4 regions of the Enterobacter sp. PL_is514 genome follow, and region 3 is predicted to be linked to each of the others. Evidence: predicted binding sites of a transcription regulator. Region 3 holds the regulator's gene; each other region holds the start of a gene.
What was found. Region 3 encodes PhoB, which activates phosphate uptake and scavenging genes when phosphate is short. Its sites were predicted from a motif close to CTGTCATAAAACTGNCNNAT; they were not measured.
Positions count from the first base shown of each region.

Region 1: a site for PhoB is predicted at 3,334-3,353, ahead of glpT (glycerol-3-phosphate transporter). Genes of this name have one in related genera too.
Region 2: a site for PhoB is predicted at 1,845-1,864, ahead of AC0TNG_RS14350 (esterase-like activity of phytase family protein). Genes of this name have one in related genera too.
Region 4: a site for PhoB is predicted at 1,855-1,874, ahead of uvrB (excinuclease ABC subunit UvrB). Genes of this name have one in related genera too.

Region 1 is NZ_JBVPGN010000030.1:14,504-19,267, forward strand. Features, by position in the region: gene nrdB (class Ia ribonucleoside-diphosphate reductase subunit beta) at 1-449, shown strand, start outside; gene yfaE (class I ribonucleotide reductase maintenance protein YfaE) at 449-703, shown strand; gene glpQ (glycerophosphodiester phosphodiesterase) at 803-1,861, opposite strand; gene glpT (glycerol-3-phosphate transporter) at 1,873-3,225, opposite strand; gene glpA (anaerobic glycerol-3-phosphate dehydrogenase subunit A) at 3,477-4,764, shown strand, end outside.
Region 2 is NZ_JBVPGN010000033.1:278,046-282,809, forward strand. Features, by position in the region: gene yjiA (GTPase) at 1-372, shown strand, start outside; gene AC0TNG_RS14350 (esterase-like activity of phytase family protein) at 441-1,799, opposite strand; gene AC0TNG_RS14355 (YfaZ family outer membrane protein) at 2,211-2,756, shown strand; gene AC0TNG_RS14360 (NAD-dependent succinate-semialdehyde dehydrogenase) at 2,932-4,302, opposite strand; gene AC0TNG_RS14365 (helix-turn-helix transcriptional regulator) at 4,454-4,764, shown strand, end outside.
Region 3 is NZ_JBVPGN010000032.1:126,034-130,797, forward strand. Features, by position in the region: gene sbcC (exonuclease subunit SbcC) at 1-1,332, opposite strand, end outside; gene sbcD (exonuclease subunit SbcD) at 1,329-2,534, opposite strand; gene phoB (phosphate response regulator transcription factor PhoB) at 2,722-3,411, shown strand; gene phoR (phosphate regulon sensor histidine kinase PhoR) at 3,433-4,728, shown strand.
Region 4 is NZ_JBVPGN010000036.1:216,220-220,983, forward strand. Features, by position in the region: gene bioD (dethiobiotin synthase) at 1-668, shown strand, start outside; gene AC0TNG_RS21375 (ABC transporter ATP-binding protein) at 631-1,353, opposite strand; gene uvrB (excinuclease ABC subunit UvrB) at 2,106-4,121, shown strand; gene yvcK (uridine diphosphate-N-acetylglucosamine-binding protein YvcK) at 4,215-4,764, opposite strand, start outside.

The DNA.
Region 1 (4,764 bases), on a different contig from region 3:
ACGCCAAGATTATCCGTCTGATTGCCCGCGATGAAGCCCTGCACCTCACCGGTACCCAGCACATGCTGAACCTGCTGCGCAGCGGTACGGACGATCCGGAGATGGCGGAAATCGCCGAAGAGTGCAAACAGGAGTGCTACGACCTGTTCGTACTGGCGGCTCAGCAGGAGAAAGAGTGGGCAGATTACCTGTTCCGCGACGGCTCCATGATTGGCCTGAACAAAGACATCCTGTGCCAGTACGTTGAGTACATCACCAACATCCGCATGCAGGCTGTCGGTCTCGACCTGCCGTTCCAGACGCGCTCTAACCCAATCCCGTGGATCAACACCTGGCTGGTGTCCGATAACGTGCAGGTTGCGCCGCAGGAAGTGGAAGTGAGCTCTTATCTGGTCGGTCAGATTGATTCTGAAGTCAACACTGACGACCTGAGCAACTTCCAGCTCTGATGCCACGCGTCACGTTAAGTCTTTCCGGCACTGAGGTACTGTGTCGGGAGGAGCACCCTTCTCTGCTGGTGGCGCTTGAGGCGCATCAGGTAGAAGTAGAGTACCAGTGTCGTTCCGGCTACTGCGGCTCCTGCCGCTGCCGTCTGGTCGCAGGCCAGGTAGACTGGCTGACCGAGCCGCTGGCCTTTATCAACGAAGGGGAAATTTTGCCCTGCTGCTGCCGGGCAAAAGGCGATATCGAAATCGAGATGTGATTGCCCTTATTCCCTCTCCCTGTGGGAGAGGGAATAAGGGCATCAGGCCGCAGAGCCTGATTGTCGGGTGTCGGCCTCGCCTTACCCGACCTACAAAACCTACTTCCGGTGAATGAATTCAACCGCTTTATCCGGGAAATCCGTAAACAGTCCGTCCACGTCCGCCTGGTTATACAACACCTCATAAAGCTGATTCACATTCGTGGCATACGGCGGCAGCTGGTCTGCACGCACGGTATACGGATGCACCTGCATCTTGCTGTCGTGCGCCTCTTTCACCATCGCCGTCAGCTTCACGTGGCCCGGCGCTGAGCCCTCCGCCACCAGCATGTGATAATCCGGCCCGATGCCGTCGGCGTACTGCGCAATCTGCTTCATCGCGCCCGGCTTAAACATCCAGTCGTAGTTGTAGTTAACCCACTTCCCGTCCGGCTGTTTCTCCTGAGTTTCATTCCAGTCAGTGTAGGCAATCAGCTGCACCAGGTTGAGGTTCATGCCCATCTTCGGCTCCAGCTCGGTTTTGATGCGCTTCAGCTCGGCGGCATCAAAACACTGCAGGTAGACTTTGTCCTTCTTGCTGGTGTAGCCGTACTGCTTCAGCACCTCCAGCGTCTTTGCGGCAATGTCTTTTCCTTCCTGATGGTGGAACCACGGCGCTTTGATCTCCGGGTAGATACCGATATTTTTACCGGTTGAGTGGTTCAGCCCCTGAACAAACTCAATCTCTTCCTGGAAGGTATGAATGCGGAAGTCAGATTTGCCCATCGGGAAACGTCCCGGATAGACCTGCACCTTCTTGCCGTTTTCAATCTCGAAGCCTTCGGTAAACTTCAGGGAACGGATCTCCGCCAGGGTGAAATCAATGGCGTAGTAGCGGCCATCTTTTCGCGCGCGGTCCGGGAAACGCTCCGCCACGTCCGTCACGCGGTCCAGATAGTGGTCATGCAGGACCACCAGCTGGTCGTCCTTCGTCATCACCAGATCCTGCTCGAGGTAATCCGCACCCTGCGCATAGGCCATCGCTTTCGCCGGCAGCGTATGCTCCGGCAGATAGCCACTCGCGCCACGGTGGGCAATAACGATTTTATCCGCCGCCAGCGCGGAGCCTGTCATCAGGCCCGCCAGCAGCAGGCCTGTCGCTAACTGAGTTAATTTCATCGTAAAGCTCCTTATTGACGACGTGCCAGCACTTCCGCGTGGTGACGTTTCTCACCGATCATCACAACAATCAGCAGCAGTACCGCCAGCACGCTACCGCCGATCATCACCATAAAGCCGCCGTCCCAGCCGAAGAAGTCAACGGTGTAGCCCACAATGGCGCTCGCCGCGACCGAACCGCCGAGGTAACCGAACAGGCCGGTAAAGCCTGCCGCCGTGCCCGCCGCTTTTTTCGGCGCCAGCTCCAGGGCATGCAGGCCGATCAGCATCACCGGACCGTAAATCAGGAAACCGATGACGATCATGCAGGCCATGTCTACTGATGGATTGCCCGGCGGGTTAAGCCAGTAAACAACCGTCGCGATGGTCACCAGGGTCATAAAGAAGACGCCCGTCGCACCGCGGTTACCCTTAAACACCTTGTCCGACATCCAGCCGCAAAGCAGCGTGCCTGGGATCCCGGCATATTCATACAGGAAATAGGCCCAGGAGGATTTATCCAGCGCGAAGTGCTTCACCTCTTTCAGGTAGGTTGGCGACCAGTCGAGGATGCCGTAGCGCAGCAGGTAAACGAACACGTTCGCCACCGCGATGTACCACAGCAGCTTGTTCGGCAGGACGTACTTCATGAAGATCTGTTTTGCGGTCAGCTCCTCTTCGTGCTCCTTGCTGTAATCATCCGGATAGTCGTTTTTGTACTCTTCAATCGGCGGCAGGCCGCAGGACTGAGGCGTATCACGCATCAGCGCGAAAGCGAAAATCGCCACCACGATGGCGCCAAAGGCAGGCATATACAGCGCAGCGTGCCAGTCGTTGAACCAGGCCATCCCCAGCAGGAACAGCAGCGGCGGAATACCGCCACCCACGTTATGGGCACAGTTCCACACCGACACGATGCCGCCGCGCTCCTTCTGCGACCACCAGTGCACCATGGTGCGTCCGCACGGCGGCCACCCCATCCCCTGGAACCAGCCGCAGAGGAACAGCAGCACGAACATGATGGCAATGCTGGAGGTTGCCCACGGCACAAAGCCCATGAACAGCATCACCGCGGCCGCCAGGATCAGACCGGCGGGCAGGAACACGCGCGGATTCGAGCGATCCGACACGGAGCCCATGATGAATTTGGAAAAACCGTAGGCGATGGAGATCCCCGACAGCGCGAACCCCAGATCGCCGCGGGAAAAGCCCTGCTCCACCAGATACGGCATGGCGAGCGCGAAGTTTTTACGTACAAGGTAGTACGCCGCGTACCCGAAGAAGATCCCCAGGAAGATTTGCCAACGCAGACGGCGATAGAGCGGATCTATTTCTGCCTCTGGCAGACGCGCCCTGTGGGGCGCAGGTTTGAAGATACTGAGCATAACAGCCTCCGTGGCCTTGAAATGAATGAGCAGGTGGCTCGCACCTGAATTCCAGAGGCGGGGATGTTAAGAAATCACGGTGATTGTTACTGTGAATCAACGCACAGATTGTTACAGAAATATGACAGAATGCGCAAAAAAGCGCATGAAATCACGTTTCACTTTCGAATTCCGCGCGTTTATGTTCGAAATCAAACAAACCACAAAATTAATATGGCTAAATGATAAAAAACGAACATAGAGGGTAAACAATGACCATTCACGATCCTCGCTACAGCGATGTGATAATCATTGGCGGTGGCGCAACCGGCGCCGGGATCGCACGCGATTGCGCCCTTCGCGGCCTGAGCGTCACGCTTCTGGAACGCCATGATATCGCTACGGGCGCAACCGGGCGTAACCACGGCCTGCTGCACAGCGGCGCGCGGTATGCGGTCACCGACGCTGAATCCGCGCGCGAATGTATTGCTGAAAACCAGATCCTCAAGCGTATCGCCCGCCACTGCATTGAGCCGACCGACGGCCTCTTTATTACCCTTCCCGAAGATGATCTCGCCTTTCAGGACACCTTTATTACCGCCTGCAGCGCCGCGGGCATTCAGGCTGAGGCCCTGGATCCGGCGCTGGCGCGGTGGCTGGAACCGTCGGTTAACCCGGCGCTTATCGGCGCGGTGAAGGTCCCTGACGGCACCGTCGATCCGTTCCGCCTGACCGCCGCCAATATGCTGGACGCCCGCGAGCATGGCGCGCACATCCTGACCGGGCATGAAGTGACCGGGCTTATCCGCGAAGGCCATCGTATCTGCGGCGTGCGGATCCTTGATACGCAATATAACGAACACAGCGAGCTGTATGCCGCCGTTGTGGTCAACGCGGCGGGGATCTGGGGGCAGCGGATTGCGGAATACGCGGACCTGTCGGTGCGCATGTTCCCGGCGAAAGGCTCGCTGCTGATCCTAGACCACCGCATCAATAACCACGTGATCAACCGCTGCCGCAAACCGTCTGACGCCGATATCCTCGTGCCGGGAGATACCATTTCGTTAATCGGGACGACCTCAACCCACGTGGACTACAGTGAGATTGACTACAACCGCGTCACTGCTGAAGAGGTGGACATCCTGCTGCGCGAAGGGGAAAAACTGGCGCCGGTGATGGCCCAGACGCGTATTCTTCGCGCCTACGCGGGCGTGCGTCCGCTGGTCGCCAGCGACAACGACCCGAGCGGACGTAACGTCAGCCGGGGCATCGTGCTGCTCGATCACGCCGAACGCGACGGCATGGACGGGTTTATCACCATCACCGGCGGCAAGCTGATGACCTACCGCCTGATGGCCGAGTGGGCGACCGATGCCGTCTGCCGCAAGCTGGGCAATACCGAACGGTGCGTGACGGCAGAACAAGCCCTGCCCGGCTCGCGTCAGTCCACCGAGAAGACGCTGCAAAAAATTATCTCCCTGCCCGCGCCGCTGCGCGGGTCCGCTATTTACCGCCACGGCGACAGAACGCCACAGTGGCTCGGTGAAGGACGACTGAGCC
Region 2 (4,764 bases), on a different contig from region 3:
CTGTTCAACACCAACGGCTTTATGCTGGAGGAGAATGTCACCGCAAAACCGCGCTTCCACTTTATGGGAGACAAGCAAAACGACGTGGCGTCAATTGTGGTGGAGCTGGATTATCCGGTGGATATCAGCGAAGTCTCCCGCGTAATGGAGAACCTGCTGCTGTCGTTTGCCGACAAGCTGCTGCGCTACAAAGGGATGCTGTGGATTGACGGCGAGCCCAACCGCCTGCTGTTCCAGGGCGTGCAGCGCCTGTACAGCGCCGACTGGGACCGACCGTGGGGCGATGAACCGCCGCACAGCGTGATGGTGTTTATAGGCATCCAACTGCCGGAAGAGGAGATTCGTGCGGCGTTTGCGGGTCTGAAGAAATAGCCTCCCCGCTTAACTATGCGCTCCGAACAATCCCCTCTCCCCTGTGGGGAGAGGGGTGAGCGGTAAACTTATTTCACCGCCTCCGGCAGCGTCACAATCCACAGCTCGCTGTCGGACTCCGGCTTCTTCAGCGGCTTCACGCTGAGCGTGGTTTCCACCGGCTTATCATCCAGCGTCAACTTGCCTTCCGCGTTCACCCGATAATCCTTGAGCTTCTTGCCCTCGACCGGGTTTTGCATCGCCACCTTCACGCCAAAGTCGTTATCGTTCGCCACCGCAAGCGTTTTGCTGTCGATAAGCGCCAGCCCTTCAGCCTTCTCCTGCTGCCAGCCCAGCGCGCGGAGATCGACCACCTGCATTTTTGCCGCGAGGGTAATCCCGCGCTGCGCCAGGGTTTTCTCATCATCAAATTCCGGGTACTCGCCCGGCTTGTCAAAGGCGGAAAGATCGCTCGCCTTGCTGAGATCCACCTTGTAAATCAGGTTACGCATCCCGTCGTTTTTATCGCTTCCCTGCTCAATCAGCAGGATGTGCTGATTATCGAGCGCCACGATGTCGCCGATTTTGGCGTCGCTGTTTTTATCGTAGGCCGCGCTGTCGATGGGGTAACCGTACATCGCGGTTTTGCCGGTCGCCGGGTCGAAGCTCACCAGTCGGGTGAACAGCGCCTGCTTTTTGCTTTTACCGTCGATGTCCAGCGTGCTTTGCACGGCGGCGATAATCCGCCCGTCCGGCATTCGGGTCAGGCCTTCAAAGCCCCGGTTGGGCTGGCGCCATTTGATGATGTTTGGCAGACCGCCCGCGATGGATTTTTCCCCTTCCGCGGCCTGCGGCCCGTGGATCGCGAGGATCTTGCCTTTGCTGTCGACGTTAATCAGGAACGGGCCGTACTCGTCGCACAGCCAGTAGCCGCCTTTGCCGTCCGGCGTGATGCCTTCCGTATCCAGTCCGCGGTTGTCACCCTTGAGCGTCTTTAAGGTATCGCTGAACGCCACTTCATTGGTGGAACCAATCACGCCGCTTTGCAGCGGCAGACCGTTAATCTCGCCTTTATCGTCATGCAGCGGGCGGGCATCCGTTGCCTCTGCTTTGCCGTTCTGAACGCGGATGGTCATCAGCAGCGGCGCGAAATCTGGCGTGACAAATATTTTGGCTTCGTTTTTACCCATTTTTGGCGCATCGGCGTTGGGACCGCGATCGGTCACGGTCGCAAACGTCAGGGCGTCGCCCTGCTTGCCCGTAAACAGCAGGCCAGAGCCAATCCCTACCGGGAGCCCGTTCGGGAACGCATCGGCAAACGCTCCGCTGTATTTCACATGCGAGCCGTCAGGGAAGCTGACGACATAGCGCTCAGCGGTAGGCTGTGCCGCCAGGCCAGAGAAAGAGAGCGCACAACCGATAAGCACAGGAATAATTTTTCTTTTCATATTGTTAGCATCCAGTTAGTGAAGCCAACAACGTAAAGAATAAACGTGTCAGAAAAATGACATGGAAAGGCAACCGGCATGGGCGAGTGAACGTATATTCAATGCCCGGAAATGTAAGGTTGTGTTGTATTGTGTGACAACTGAAATACTTTTGGAAATTATTAGAAACTCAATTAATTCACCTCTAATCACTATCCCTTCTTCGTTCAGTTTATGTTTAGTCAAAAAATTAAACGGTGCCTAAACGTCCGAACATCACGCGTTGACACCTCGACAATCAAACATCGATGCAACATTTCAAATAAAAAAGTTAACAATATCAGCATAAAACAGCGACCTTCATCACATTTGCAGTCATAAACATCGCTTGTTAAGGTGCCCCCAGATGAATTTAATGACGAGGCATAAAACATGAAAAAACTGAATATCCTTCTTCTTTCTGCTCTGACCGCCCTCTCGGGTTCCGCTCTGGCAATGGGTGGCAGCATTGAGCAGGGTAAAAACTTTACCAACCTCAACCTCGAAATGGGGAAATCCTCATCCGGCCTGTATGCCGAAAGCAACTGGCTTAAAAACACCGATGACGGTACCCAGACCGGCGGCGTAGGCGCAGGCTACAACCTGGAAGTGGGCCCGGTAATGCTGAATGCGGGTGCCAAAGCCATCTACATCGGCCCGAAAAAAGGCGATAACGGCGTGGCGTTCCCCATCGGTGGTGGCGTAAACGTTGCCCTGACCGACAGCATCCACGTGTACGGTGAAGGCTACGTGGCGCCAGAAGGGCTGAACAACAGCGTGAAAAACTACGTGGAAGCCAATGGTGGCGTAAGCTGGACGCCGATCGCGCCGGTGACCCTGAAAGTGGGCTACCGCCACGTGAGCGTTGATGGTAAAGACGGTCGTCCGAACCACACGCTGATTGACGGCGCATATGTAGGCGGTGGAGTGTCCTTCTAAGCCTGTGTGTGCGTTTCGCCCGGCGGCGCTACGCTTGCGCGGGCCTACAATCAAAGGGGCAATATATTAAAATTGTTGCACATTGTAGGCCGGGTAAGCGCAGCGCCACCCGGCAAGAAAGGCGATGACAGTGTTCATAGTAAACCTGCCGGCTGGCAGGTTTTTTTATGACCTCTTACTGACGCACCACCACCAGCTTCTGGTTCACAAACTCTTTGATCCCCAGATCCGACAGCTCGCGTCCGTAACCGGAGCGCTTCACGCCGCCGAACGGCAGCTCTGGCGCGGTATCGGTAAGCCAGTTGATATACACCATCCCGGTCTCGATCCGGGACGCCATTTTCTTCGCGCGCTCGATATCCTGGCTGAATACTGCTCCACCCAGGCCGTAGTGGGAGTCGTTCGCCAGCGCGACCGCCTCGTCGTCGTTTTTTACCACGTACATCTGCGCCACCGGGCCGAAGAACTCTTCGAAGTACGCCGGGTTGTCGCGCGAGATATTCGTCAGGATCGTCGGTTCGAAGAAGCTCCCCTCACGCTGCACCGGCTTGCCGCCATAGTGCAGCGTCGCGCCGTTTTTCACCGCCTCGTTGACCTGTTTGGTCAGCGTTTCCAGCGCATCTTTCGACGACAGCGGCCCCAGCGTGGTGCTTTCGTCGAGCGGATCGCCAATCTTCACCTGCTTAAACGCCTCGGTGAATTTGCTCAGGAAGGCATCCGCGATCTTTTCATGCAGGATAAAGCGCTTCGCCGCGGTGCAGACCTGCCCGGCGTTGTTGAGGCGCGCATTCACGCCAGTCTTGACGGCTTTGCCCAGGTCCGCGTCGTCCAGCACCACGAAGACGTCGTTACCGCCCAGCTCCAGCGTGGATTTCTTGATGTGCTTCGCCGCCTGCGCGGCCACCACGCTGCCGGCTTTTTCGGAGCCGGTTAATGCGGCACCCTGCACGCGATCGTCGGCAATGATGTTTGCCACCTGCTCGGACGAGATAAACAGGTTGGTCCATGCACCTTCCGGCGCGCCCGCCTCGCGGACCAGATGGGCAAAGGTCTCGGCGCAGTGCGGCACGATGCTGGCATGCTTGGCGAGCACCGGGTTGCCTGCCGCCAGGTTTGGCGCCAGAACGCGCATCAGCTGGTAATACGGGAAGTTCCACGGCTCAACGGCCATCAGCACGCCGATGGGATGATGCTCCACCCACGCTTCCCCGAGTTCGGATTGATACTTCACCGGAGCCAGGAACTGCTTCGCGTTGTCGGCATAATAGCGGGCGATCTGCGCGCACAGCTTCACCTCGCCGCGGCTCTGTTCGATAAGCTTGCCCATCTCCTGGCTGGCGATTTTCGCCAGATCCTCGGTGCGCTCGTCGATCAGGTCGGCAAGCTTATGCAGCACCGGCAGGCGCTGGCTGATGTCGCCTTTAGCCCAGTCCGAATGGTAAAGCGCATCGGCCGCCTTCAGGGCCGCTTCAATATCCGCGTCGGTATGTGAGGGGTATTCTTTGATGAGCTGGTTAGTGGCAGGATTTACTGTCTGATAAGCCATGTCGAATCTCCTTGTTTTACCGCTTAGGGTATTAAGGGTAGTCAACATGACTGGCTGTGGACGTAAAGTTGGGTATATCCGGAAGGTTCTTAATGAAGCGCTGCCAGACGGTTCGCTGACGTGGTATAAAAAACGTCCAGAAGGAGTTCATATGACCGATACCCGACATATCCGGCAGACTTTTCACCGCGCCTCAGGCCTTGAGCTGCGCAGCACGTGGCAGAGCACGCAGGCGTATAAACGTCATTGTCACCCGCAGCTCTCCATCGGCGCGATTGTGGAAGGCCAGACCTGCTGCGTGTGTCATGACAGAGAATACATCCTTAACCCCGGGGACCTCATTGTGATCCCGGCCTCTGCGCCGCACAGCTGCAACCCCGTCGCCGGGCAACCGCGCAGCTACCATATGCTCTATATCGACACCGATCTTCCTCTGGCGCTCCAGGTGATTCGCGACCGTAC
Region 3 (4,764 bases):
CTGGCGCAGGCGCTTTTGCAGCGGCTGATAGCGGGCATGCAGCGACGTTAGCCGCTGGCGCAGCGTGCGTGACCGGGACTGCTGCTCCATGGCCGCGCTGACCTCATCCGCCGTCAGGGTCAGCGCATTTTCCGGCATCTCAGCCAGCCTGTTGCGTAATTCACTCATCCGCGCAGCAAGCGAGGCTAACTGCGTTTTATCGCGGTTAAGCTGCGAGAACTGGGCGCGCCAGCCGGCAATCTCCTGGCCCAGCAGCCGATAGCGCTCGTGCTCCGCCAGCCACTGCGCCAGCGCCGTCAGTTCGGTCTGAAGCTGCTCGTGGTTACGCAGGGCGGTATTGCGGATACGTGAGCGCAGCGCGGTTCTGGCTTGTAAGCGAGTATTTACTTCGATAATTCGCTGCTGTGTCTGTGCCAGACGCGCGGTTTGCTCCTGCTGATGTTCCCAGAGCGGTCGAAGCTGGGCGGCGGGCAGAGCAAGCTGGAGCTTTGCCAGCTCTGGCGCAGCGTTCGTCAGCGCCTGTTGCGCCTGCAGCTGCGTCGCGGTGACGCGCTGTTGCTCGCGCACGAGCTCATCATGACGCGTAAGCCACTGAAAATCTTTCTGCTGGCTTTGCTGCTGAACCAGCAGGGTTTTCTCTTCGTCAGTAAGTGCCTGCAAACTTTGCTGTAACTGCTGCTGCTGTTCTTCGCTCAACAGCACGACGCCCGCCGCCTGCGCCTCGCACTTTTCAAGCACGCTGCGGGCGGCTTTATGTTTTTCAAACACCATGGCGGAAATCTGGCCGTAGATCTCGGTGCCGGTCAGCTCTTCCAGCAGCTCGGCACGATCGCTCGGTTTGGCATTAAGGAAGGCGGCAAACTGCCCCTGTGAGAGCAGCATCGAGCGGGTAAAGCGCCCGTAGTCCAGCCCGGTAAGCGCGGCGGTTTGCTCCAGCTTATCCGACACTTTGTCGGCCAGGATTTTGCCATCTTCACAGCGCGCCAGCTCCACGCGCGGCGCCTGCAGGTTCCCGTCCGGCTGGTTGCGCGCCCGGTTCTGGCTCCAGAAGGCGCGATAGGCGGTGCCTTTTACCTCGAACTCCACTTCTGCCAGGCATTCGGCGGTGTCGCGCGTCATCAGATCGTTTTGCGCCTGAGAGACCTTCTGCAGTCGCGGCGTTTCGTGATAAAGCGCCAGACAGATGGCGTCGAGCAGGGTAGTTTTTCCTGCTCCGGTCGCGCCGGTGATGGCAAACAGCCCGTTGCTGGCAAACGGCTCCGCGGTAAAGTCAATTTTCCACTCGCCCTTGAGTGAGTTGAGATTTTTCAGGCGCAGGCTCAAAATTTTCATGCGTTTTCTTCCTCATCATTGAGCGCATGCAGGGTATGGCTGAACAGTTCGCTGAGTCTTGCGCGCTTCGCGTCGTCAATCTCTTCCTGCGAGAGCCTGCGTTCAAACACCTCTTCAACCCGCAGTTCACTGAGCGTTTCACGTTGAGCGCTTAACAGAATTTTCTCGCGCTGCTCGCGGCTGCGGCGGACCAGTAAGACTTCGACGGGCAAATCCTCCGTCAGCGCCTGAATTTTGCGCTGCATATCGTGCAGGTAGTCATCGGTGGTGATTTCGATATCCAGCCAGACGGGGGGATCTTGTTCGACACCGCGCCACTGCTCCAGCTGGGCGGTGATGGCATCGAGATCGCCTTTCAGCACCGCCAGCGGCTGGGTGACCGGTACTTCCAGCGTCTCGACGGCGCGGAGTTTTCCCTCGCTGAAGCTCACCAGATGCACGGATTTGGCTTTGCCAGTTTCGTCAAAGCTGAGCGAAATAGGGGAGCCGCAGTAGCGGATGTGCTCGCTGCCGCCAATAACCTGCGCGCGGTGGATATGCCCGAGCGCAATGTAGTCGGCTGGCGGGAAGTTTTGCGCCGGAAAAGCATCCAGCGTGCCGATATAGATGTCACGCACGGCGTCACTTTTACTGGCCCCGACGGTGGTGAGATGCCCGGTCGCAATCACCGGAATAGGCTGGTCACCCCGCAGGGCACAGGCTTCGGCGTGCTGCTGGTGGTAATAGTCTGTGATGGCCTGTAAGAGATGTTGCTGCTTTTCTGTACCCGACAGCCCCGCCTGGCTTTGCACGATGTCCCGCGGACGTAAAAACGGTATCGGACACAGCACAGCCCCCGGCGACCCGTCGCGTTTATTCAGGATCTGTGGGGCGTGCCCGGCGCTGGCGACCACGGTGGTATTGAGAAATGCCAGGATATCGCGGGATTCATTGAGCGTGGCGACGGAATCATGGTTGCCGGCGACAATCACCAGGTGACAGCCAGTTTGCTGCAGATTCACCACGAAGCGGTTATACAGCTCACGCGCATAGCTGGGGGGCGAGCCGGTATCAAAGATGTCACCCGCCACAATAATCGCGTCCACCTCGTGCGTCCGGGCCGTTTCCAGCAGCCAGTTCAGGAACGCTTCATGTTCAGCCGCACGGCTTTTGCTGTAAAAATTTTGACCCAGATGCCAGTCCGAGGTGTGAAGTATGCGCATAGCTGATCCGTGGCAAAAAAGAGAAAGCAGGATTATAAACGTTCAGAGAAGGGAAAATAACCGCTGTAATAAAACAACGGTTTGCCCGTTATCGTGGTACTGTTTTTCATAAATCTGTCATAAATCTGACGCATAATGGCGCCGAATTACAAACTTGTAACTTAAATAAGATAAGACAGGGCAAAGTATGGCGAGACGTATTCTGGTCGTAGAAGATGAAGCTCCAATTCGTGAAATGGTGTGCTTCGTGCTCGAGCAAAACGGTTTCCAGCCGGTTGAAGCGGAAGATTATGACAGCGCAGTGAACCAGCTGAATGAACCCTGGCCCGATCTGATTCTGCTGGACTGGATGTTGCCTGGCGGCTCCGGACTGCAGTTTATCAAACACCTGAAGCGTGAAGCGCTGACCCGCGACATCCCGGTTGTGATGCTCACGGCGCGCGGAGAAGAAGAGGATCGCGTGCGCGGTCTTGAGACCGGCGCGGACGATTACATTACCAAACCGTTCTCCCCAAAAGAGCTGGTCGCCCGCATTAAAGCCGTGATGCGCCGTATTTCGCCGATGGCGGTGGAAGAGGTGATTGAGATGCAGGGGCTGAGCCTTGATCCCACCTCACACCGCGTGATGACCGGTGAAAATCCCCTCGACATGGGGCCTACCGAATTTAAACTCCTGCACTTCTTTATGACCCACCCGGAACGCGTGTACAGCCGCGAGCAGTTGCTGAATAACGTCTGGGGAACTAACGTGTATGTCGAAGACCGGACGGTTGACGTACATATTCGCCGCCTGCGAAAAGCACTGGAACTGAGCGGCCACGATCGCATGGTGCAGACGGTCCGCGGCACGGGTTATCGTTTTTCTACCCGTTTCTGAACAATGACAGGAGTGTGACGCGTGCTGGAACGTCTGTCATGGAAAAGGCTCGTCTTTGAACTGATCTTATGCTGTATTCCGGCCTTCCTTCTTGGGGCCTTTCTTGGACACCTGCCGTGGTTTCTGCTGGCGTCGGTCACCGGGCTGCTGATCTGGCATTTCTGGAACCTGCTGCGCCTCTCCTGGTGGCTGTGGGTTGACCGAAGTATGACGCCGCCGCCGGGAAGCGGCAGCTGGGAGCCGCTGCTGTACGGTCTGCATCAGATGCAGATGCGTAATAAAAAGCGTCGCCGCGAGCTGGGAAGCCTGATTAAGCGTTTCCGCAGCGGTGCAGAGTCGCTGCCGGATGCCGTGATTCTGACGACCGAAGAAGGGACGATCTTCTGGTGTAACGGCCTGGCGCAACAGCTGCTGGGCCTGCGCTGGCCGGATGACAACGGTCAAAATATCCTCAACCTTCTGCGCTATCCCGAGTTTACGCTGTACCTGAAAAAGCGTGATTTTACCCGTCCGCACAATCTGAAGCTCAATAATGGTCGCCATCTGGAGATCCGCGTGATGCCCTACAGCGATAAGCAGTGGCTGATGGTGGCGCGCGATGTTACCCAAATGCACCAGCTGGAAGGGGCGCGTCGCAACTTCTTCGCCAACGTCAGTCACGAACTGCGAACCCCGTTGACCGTGCTGCAGGGCTACCTGGAGATGATGCAGGAGCAAACGCTGGAAGGCGCGCCGCGTGAAAAAGCGCTGCACACCATGCGCGAGCAAACGCACCGGATGGAAGGGCTGGTGAAGCAGCTGCTGACGCTCTCGAAGATTGAAGCGGCGCCAACGCTGGCACTAAATGACACCATTGATGTCCCGATGATGCTGCGGGTCGTGGAGCGTGAAGCGCAGACGTTAAGCCACAAAAAGCATCACCTGACCTTTGAGGTCGACAATACGCTGAAGGTGCTGGGCAGCGAAGATGAACTGCGTAGCGCTATTTCCAACCTGGTGTATAACGCGGTGAATCATACGCCTGAGGGGACAAATATCGTGGTGCGCTGGCACCATGCCCCAACGGGGGCGGAGTTTAGCGTGGAAGACAATGGGCCGGGGATCGCGCCGGAGCATATTCCGCGTCTGACCGAGCGCTTTTACCGTGTGGATAAAGCGCGATCCCGGCAGACGGGCGGAAGCGGCCTGGGGCTGGCAATTGTGAAACACGCGGTGAATCACCACGAAAGCCGTCTCGATATTCAGAGTACGCTGGGTAAAGGAACCCGTTTCAGTTTCGTTATTCCGGAACGATTAATTGCCAAAAAGATCGCCTGACGGCAGGCGTGTCATTTTACCTTTCCACGGGTCAGC
Region 4 (4,764 bases), on a different contig from region 3:
CAGAAGTGGGCAAAACGGTGGCCAGCTCTGCGCTGCTGCAGGCGGCACGAAAGCTCGGAAAAAACACCGCCGGATATAAGCCCGTTGCTTCCGGCAGCGAGATGACGGCGGAAGGGTTACGCAACACCGACGCGCTGGCGCTCCAGCGTAACAGCACGCGTGAACTCGCCTATTCAGCGGTCAATCCGTACACCTTTGCCGAGCCGACCTCGCCGCACATCATCAGCGCTGACGAAGGTCGTCCGATTAATTTCGCCGTGCTTTCAGCCGGGTTACGGGCGCTGGAAAGCCAGGCCGACTGGGTGCTGGTGGAAGGGGCTGGCGGCTGGTTTACGCCGCTTTCGGACACGCAGACGTTTGCTGACTGGGTGCAGGCCGAGCAGCTTCCGGTCATTCTGGTCGTCGGCGTTAAGCTGGGCTGTATCAATCACGCCATGCTGACCGCGCAGGCCATACGGCAGGCCGGGCTGCGTCTGGCGGGCTGGATAGCCAACGACGTGGTTGCGCCGGGGAAACGACATCAGGAGTATCTGGCGACGCTCAGGCGCGTTCTTCCCGCCCCGTGCCTCGGGGAAATTCCCTGGCTTGCTGACGGCGCGGAAAATGCCGAAACCGGGCGTTATCTCGATCTCAGCGTCTTGCTTCCCGCGACATCCAGTGCGCGATAAGCTCGTCATCCAGTTCGTTAACGTGGCCCTGCGCCACGTTACGCCCGCGATAGAGCATACAGAAACGGTCCGCAACCCGGCGGATAAACGACAGCTGCTGCTCCGCTAACAGCACCGTCATACCTAACTCCCGGTTTAAGCGCACCAGCAGCTGCCCCAGCTTCTGGGCGAAGCTGTGTCCTGCGCCGTGCAGGGGCTCATCGAGGATCAGCAGGTGAGGACGGTTCACCAGCGCATTAGCCAGCGCCAGCTGGTACTGGTCGTCCGGAGAGAGCGTGTTGGCGCGGGTCTGTCGCAATGCGTAGAGCGCCGGAAACAGGTCGTAAACGTCGCTTTTCGCTTCCGGATTGGGTTTCCCCATCGCCCGCATGGCGATATGCAGATTCTCCTCAATCGTTAACTGGGAGAAGATCCGCCTGTCCTGCGGGACATAGCCTATCTCCGTTCCTGAACGCTGTTCTGGCGGCAGGTTAAGCAAATCGCGCGGCGGCGCGCCTGCCTCATGCCAGATGATGCTGCCGCTTTCGACGGGCACTCTCCCGGCGATGCAATTCATGAGGGTGGTTTTCCCCATTCCCGGCAGGCCAACGACGCCTGTACACATTCCTTGCGGAAAATCCAAATTCACGTTCCATAGCGTATGTTGGCTTCCGTAAAACTGATTCACAGCACGCAGACTCAACATCTTTCTCTCCTTAAAAATGTGTGTAGGTGAGGCTCGGGTTTGAATCTGCAAAACCCCTGCCAGAAACCGAAAAATGTTTAAAAAACCGGCTTTTTTAGGAATAAGTCATCGGAGAGGGGCCGAGAAAAAACGGGATTGCACATCGACGGTGCTGGCGGTGTTGAGTTGTGGTGCAGAACCCGAAATGCTGAAAATGTGAGCAAGATCGCATCGGTTGGTTATGAATGACGCAACTGTTAATCAGCAAAAAATAGCTATAAAAATTTTTTACCGCCGTCTCGTGGGAAAATCCGGGAATTTGCCGAGCGCCAGTCTGCATGGGCTGGAAGCAGTTATCCACTATTCCTGTGGATAACCATGTGCATTAGAGTTAGAAAACACGCGATAAGCGAGAGAAGACGCGGCTTACGCCCAAATTGACGCGAAACGCGGCTTTAGAAAATATCGTTTATTATTTAATTGCTTAGATAAAAGCAATTCCCGTCATGAAAGTGTCACCCGTTGCCACAAAACTATCATTACCTGGCTTGACAAATGTTAAAAAAGAAAAAGTTCTGGGGATAACCTGACCTGACTGGTGTTTTATATTGTCACAGTCCAAATTTTGGTCGCTATCGCGCTAATCATTCAGGCGCTACTCTAAATATCCTGACATGCTACTGGTTTTTCATCCAGTGTTTTTTACTGGCATTCCTGGCAACAAGGAGTAAAATTACTCACCTGCCGCTTATAACGTCATCAGGTTGTCGCCCATGAGTAAACCGTTCAAATTGAATTCTGCTTTCCGTCCATCTGGCGATCAGCCTGAGGCGATCCGTCGTCTGGAAGAAGGGCTGGAAGATGGGCTGGCGCACCAGACGCTGCTGGGGGTAACCGGCTCGGGTAAAACGTTCACTATCGCCAACGTGATTGCGGATCTCCAGCGCCCCACGATGGTGCTGGCACCCAATAAAACCCTGGCCGCACAGCTTTACGGCGAGATGAAAGAGTTCTTCCCGGAAAACGCCGTGGAGTATTTCGTCTCCTACTACGATTACTACCAGCCTGAAGCCTATGTACCGAGCTCTGACACCTTCATTGAGAAAGATGCCTCGGTGAACGAACACATCGAGCAGATGCGTCTGTCGGCCACTAAGGCGCTTCTGGAGCGTCGCGATGTGGTCGTTGTCGCATCGGTTTCCGCGATCTACGGCCTGGGCGATCCGGATCTCTATCTCAAGATGATGCTGCACCTGACGCAGGGGATGATCATCGACCAGCGCGCCATCGTCCGTCGTCTGGCTGAGCTGCAGTATGCCCGTAACGATCAGGCGTTCCAGCGCGGCACCTTCCGCGTACGCGGTGAGGTGATCGACATCTTCCCGGCGGAATCGGACGATATGGCGCTGCGCGTCGAGTTGTTCGACGAAGAGGTTGAACGCCTGTCGCTCTTCGACCCGCTGACCGGACACGTTGAGTCGGTGATCCAGCGCTTCACCATCTACCCGAAAACGCACTACGTGACGCCGCGCGAGCGTATCGTGCAGGCGATGGAAGAGATCAAAGTGGAGCTGGCCGAGCGCCGTAAGGTGCTGCTGGCCAACAATAAGCTGCTGGAAGAGCAGCGCCTGAGCCAGCGTACCCAGTTTGACCTTGAGATGATGAACGAGCTGGGCTACTGCTCCGGCATTGAAAACTACTCCCGCTTCCTCTCCGGGCGCGGGCCGGGCGAGCCGCCGCCGACGCTGTTTGATTACCTTCCGGCAGACGGTTTGCTGGTGATCGATGAATCCCACGTTACGATCCCGCAGATCGGCGGGATGTACCGCGGCGACCGGGCGCGTAAAGAGACGCTGGTGGAGTACGGATTCCGCCTGCCGTCGGCGCTGGATAACCGTCCGATGAAGTTTGAAGAGTTTGAGGCGCTCGCGCCGCAAACCATCTACGTCTCGGCCACGCCGGGCAACTACGAGCTGGAGAAATCCGGTGAAGATGTTGTCGATCAGGTTGTGCGTCCAACGGGTCTGCTCGACCCGATTATTGAAGTTCGTCCGGTGGCCACCCAGGTGGACGATCTGCTCTCGGAAATTCGCGCCCGTTCCGCCATCAACGAGCGCGTGCTGGTGACCACGCTCACCAAGCGTATGGCGGAAGACCTGACCGAGTATCTCGAAGAGCACGGCGAGAAGGTGCGTTATCTGCACTCGGATATCGATACCGTGGAGCGCATGGAGATTATCCGCGACCTGCGTCTGGGCGAGTTTGACGTGCTGGTGGGGATTAACCTGCTGCGAGAAGGTCTCGATATGCCGGAGGTCTCGCTGGTGGCGATTCTGGATGCGGACAAAGAGGGCTTCCTGCGTTCTGAACGCTCCCTGATCCAGACCATCGGCCGCGCCGCGCGTAACGTCAACGGTAAAGCGATTCTGTACGGTGACAAAATTACCCCGTCGATGGCGAAAGCGATTGGTGAAACGGAGCGCCGCCGCGAGAAACAGCAGCGCTACAACGAAGAACACGGTATTACGCCGCAGGGTCTGAACAAGAAGGTGGTGGATATTCTGGCGCTGGGTCAGAACATTGCCAAAACCAAAGCGAAAGGCCGCGGCAAGGCGCGTTCAGTGGTGGAAGAAGATACCGTCGTGCTGACGCCGAAAGCGCTGCAGCAGAAAATCCACGAGCTGGAAGGTCAGATGATGCAGCACGCGCAGAACCTGGAGTTCGAAGAGGCGGCGCAGATCCGCGACCAGCTTCATCAACTGCGGGATCTGTTTATCGCGGCATCGTGAGACGGTTTTGCCCGGTGGCGCTGCGCTTACCGGGCCTACGGGGTTAGCGTCTTTTGTAGCCCCGGTAAGCGCAGCGCCACCGGGGGGTTTTTGCTAACCCAGCGCCTGAATCGCCTTCTCCAGCGCCTCGCGCAGCAGATGGCGGTCGTGGCGATACTTGATGTCTGAGGCCTCCAGCGGCTCCTGCACCACCAGACGATTGCCAATCCCTGACACATCCACTTTTGGTCCCACGACTACGCCGTCAATGATTTTCTTGCCGACGTAATGCTCCATTAATTCAAGTTTGTCTGCCAGCGACAGGCTCGCCGCCGCCGGGCTCAGTTCACGTCCCAGATTACCGATGTAAACCATCGGCGCCGGGGTGCGGCGCAGTGCCTGCGCAAGCTCTTTCACCAGCAGAATGGGCATCAGGCTGGTATAAAAACTGCCTGGACCGATCAGGATAAGATCCGCTTCCCCGATTGCCTCTATCGCTTCACGCGTGGCGGGCACGCTCGGATAGGTCATCAACTCCGTTGGCGGCAGAAGGAGCTGGTCAATATTCACCTCGCCGTAAACTTCATGCCCTTCGGCGTCGATGGCCATCAAGTCAACCGGTTGTTCAGACATGGGGATCAGGAATGCGTCCACTTTGAGCAGA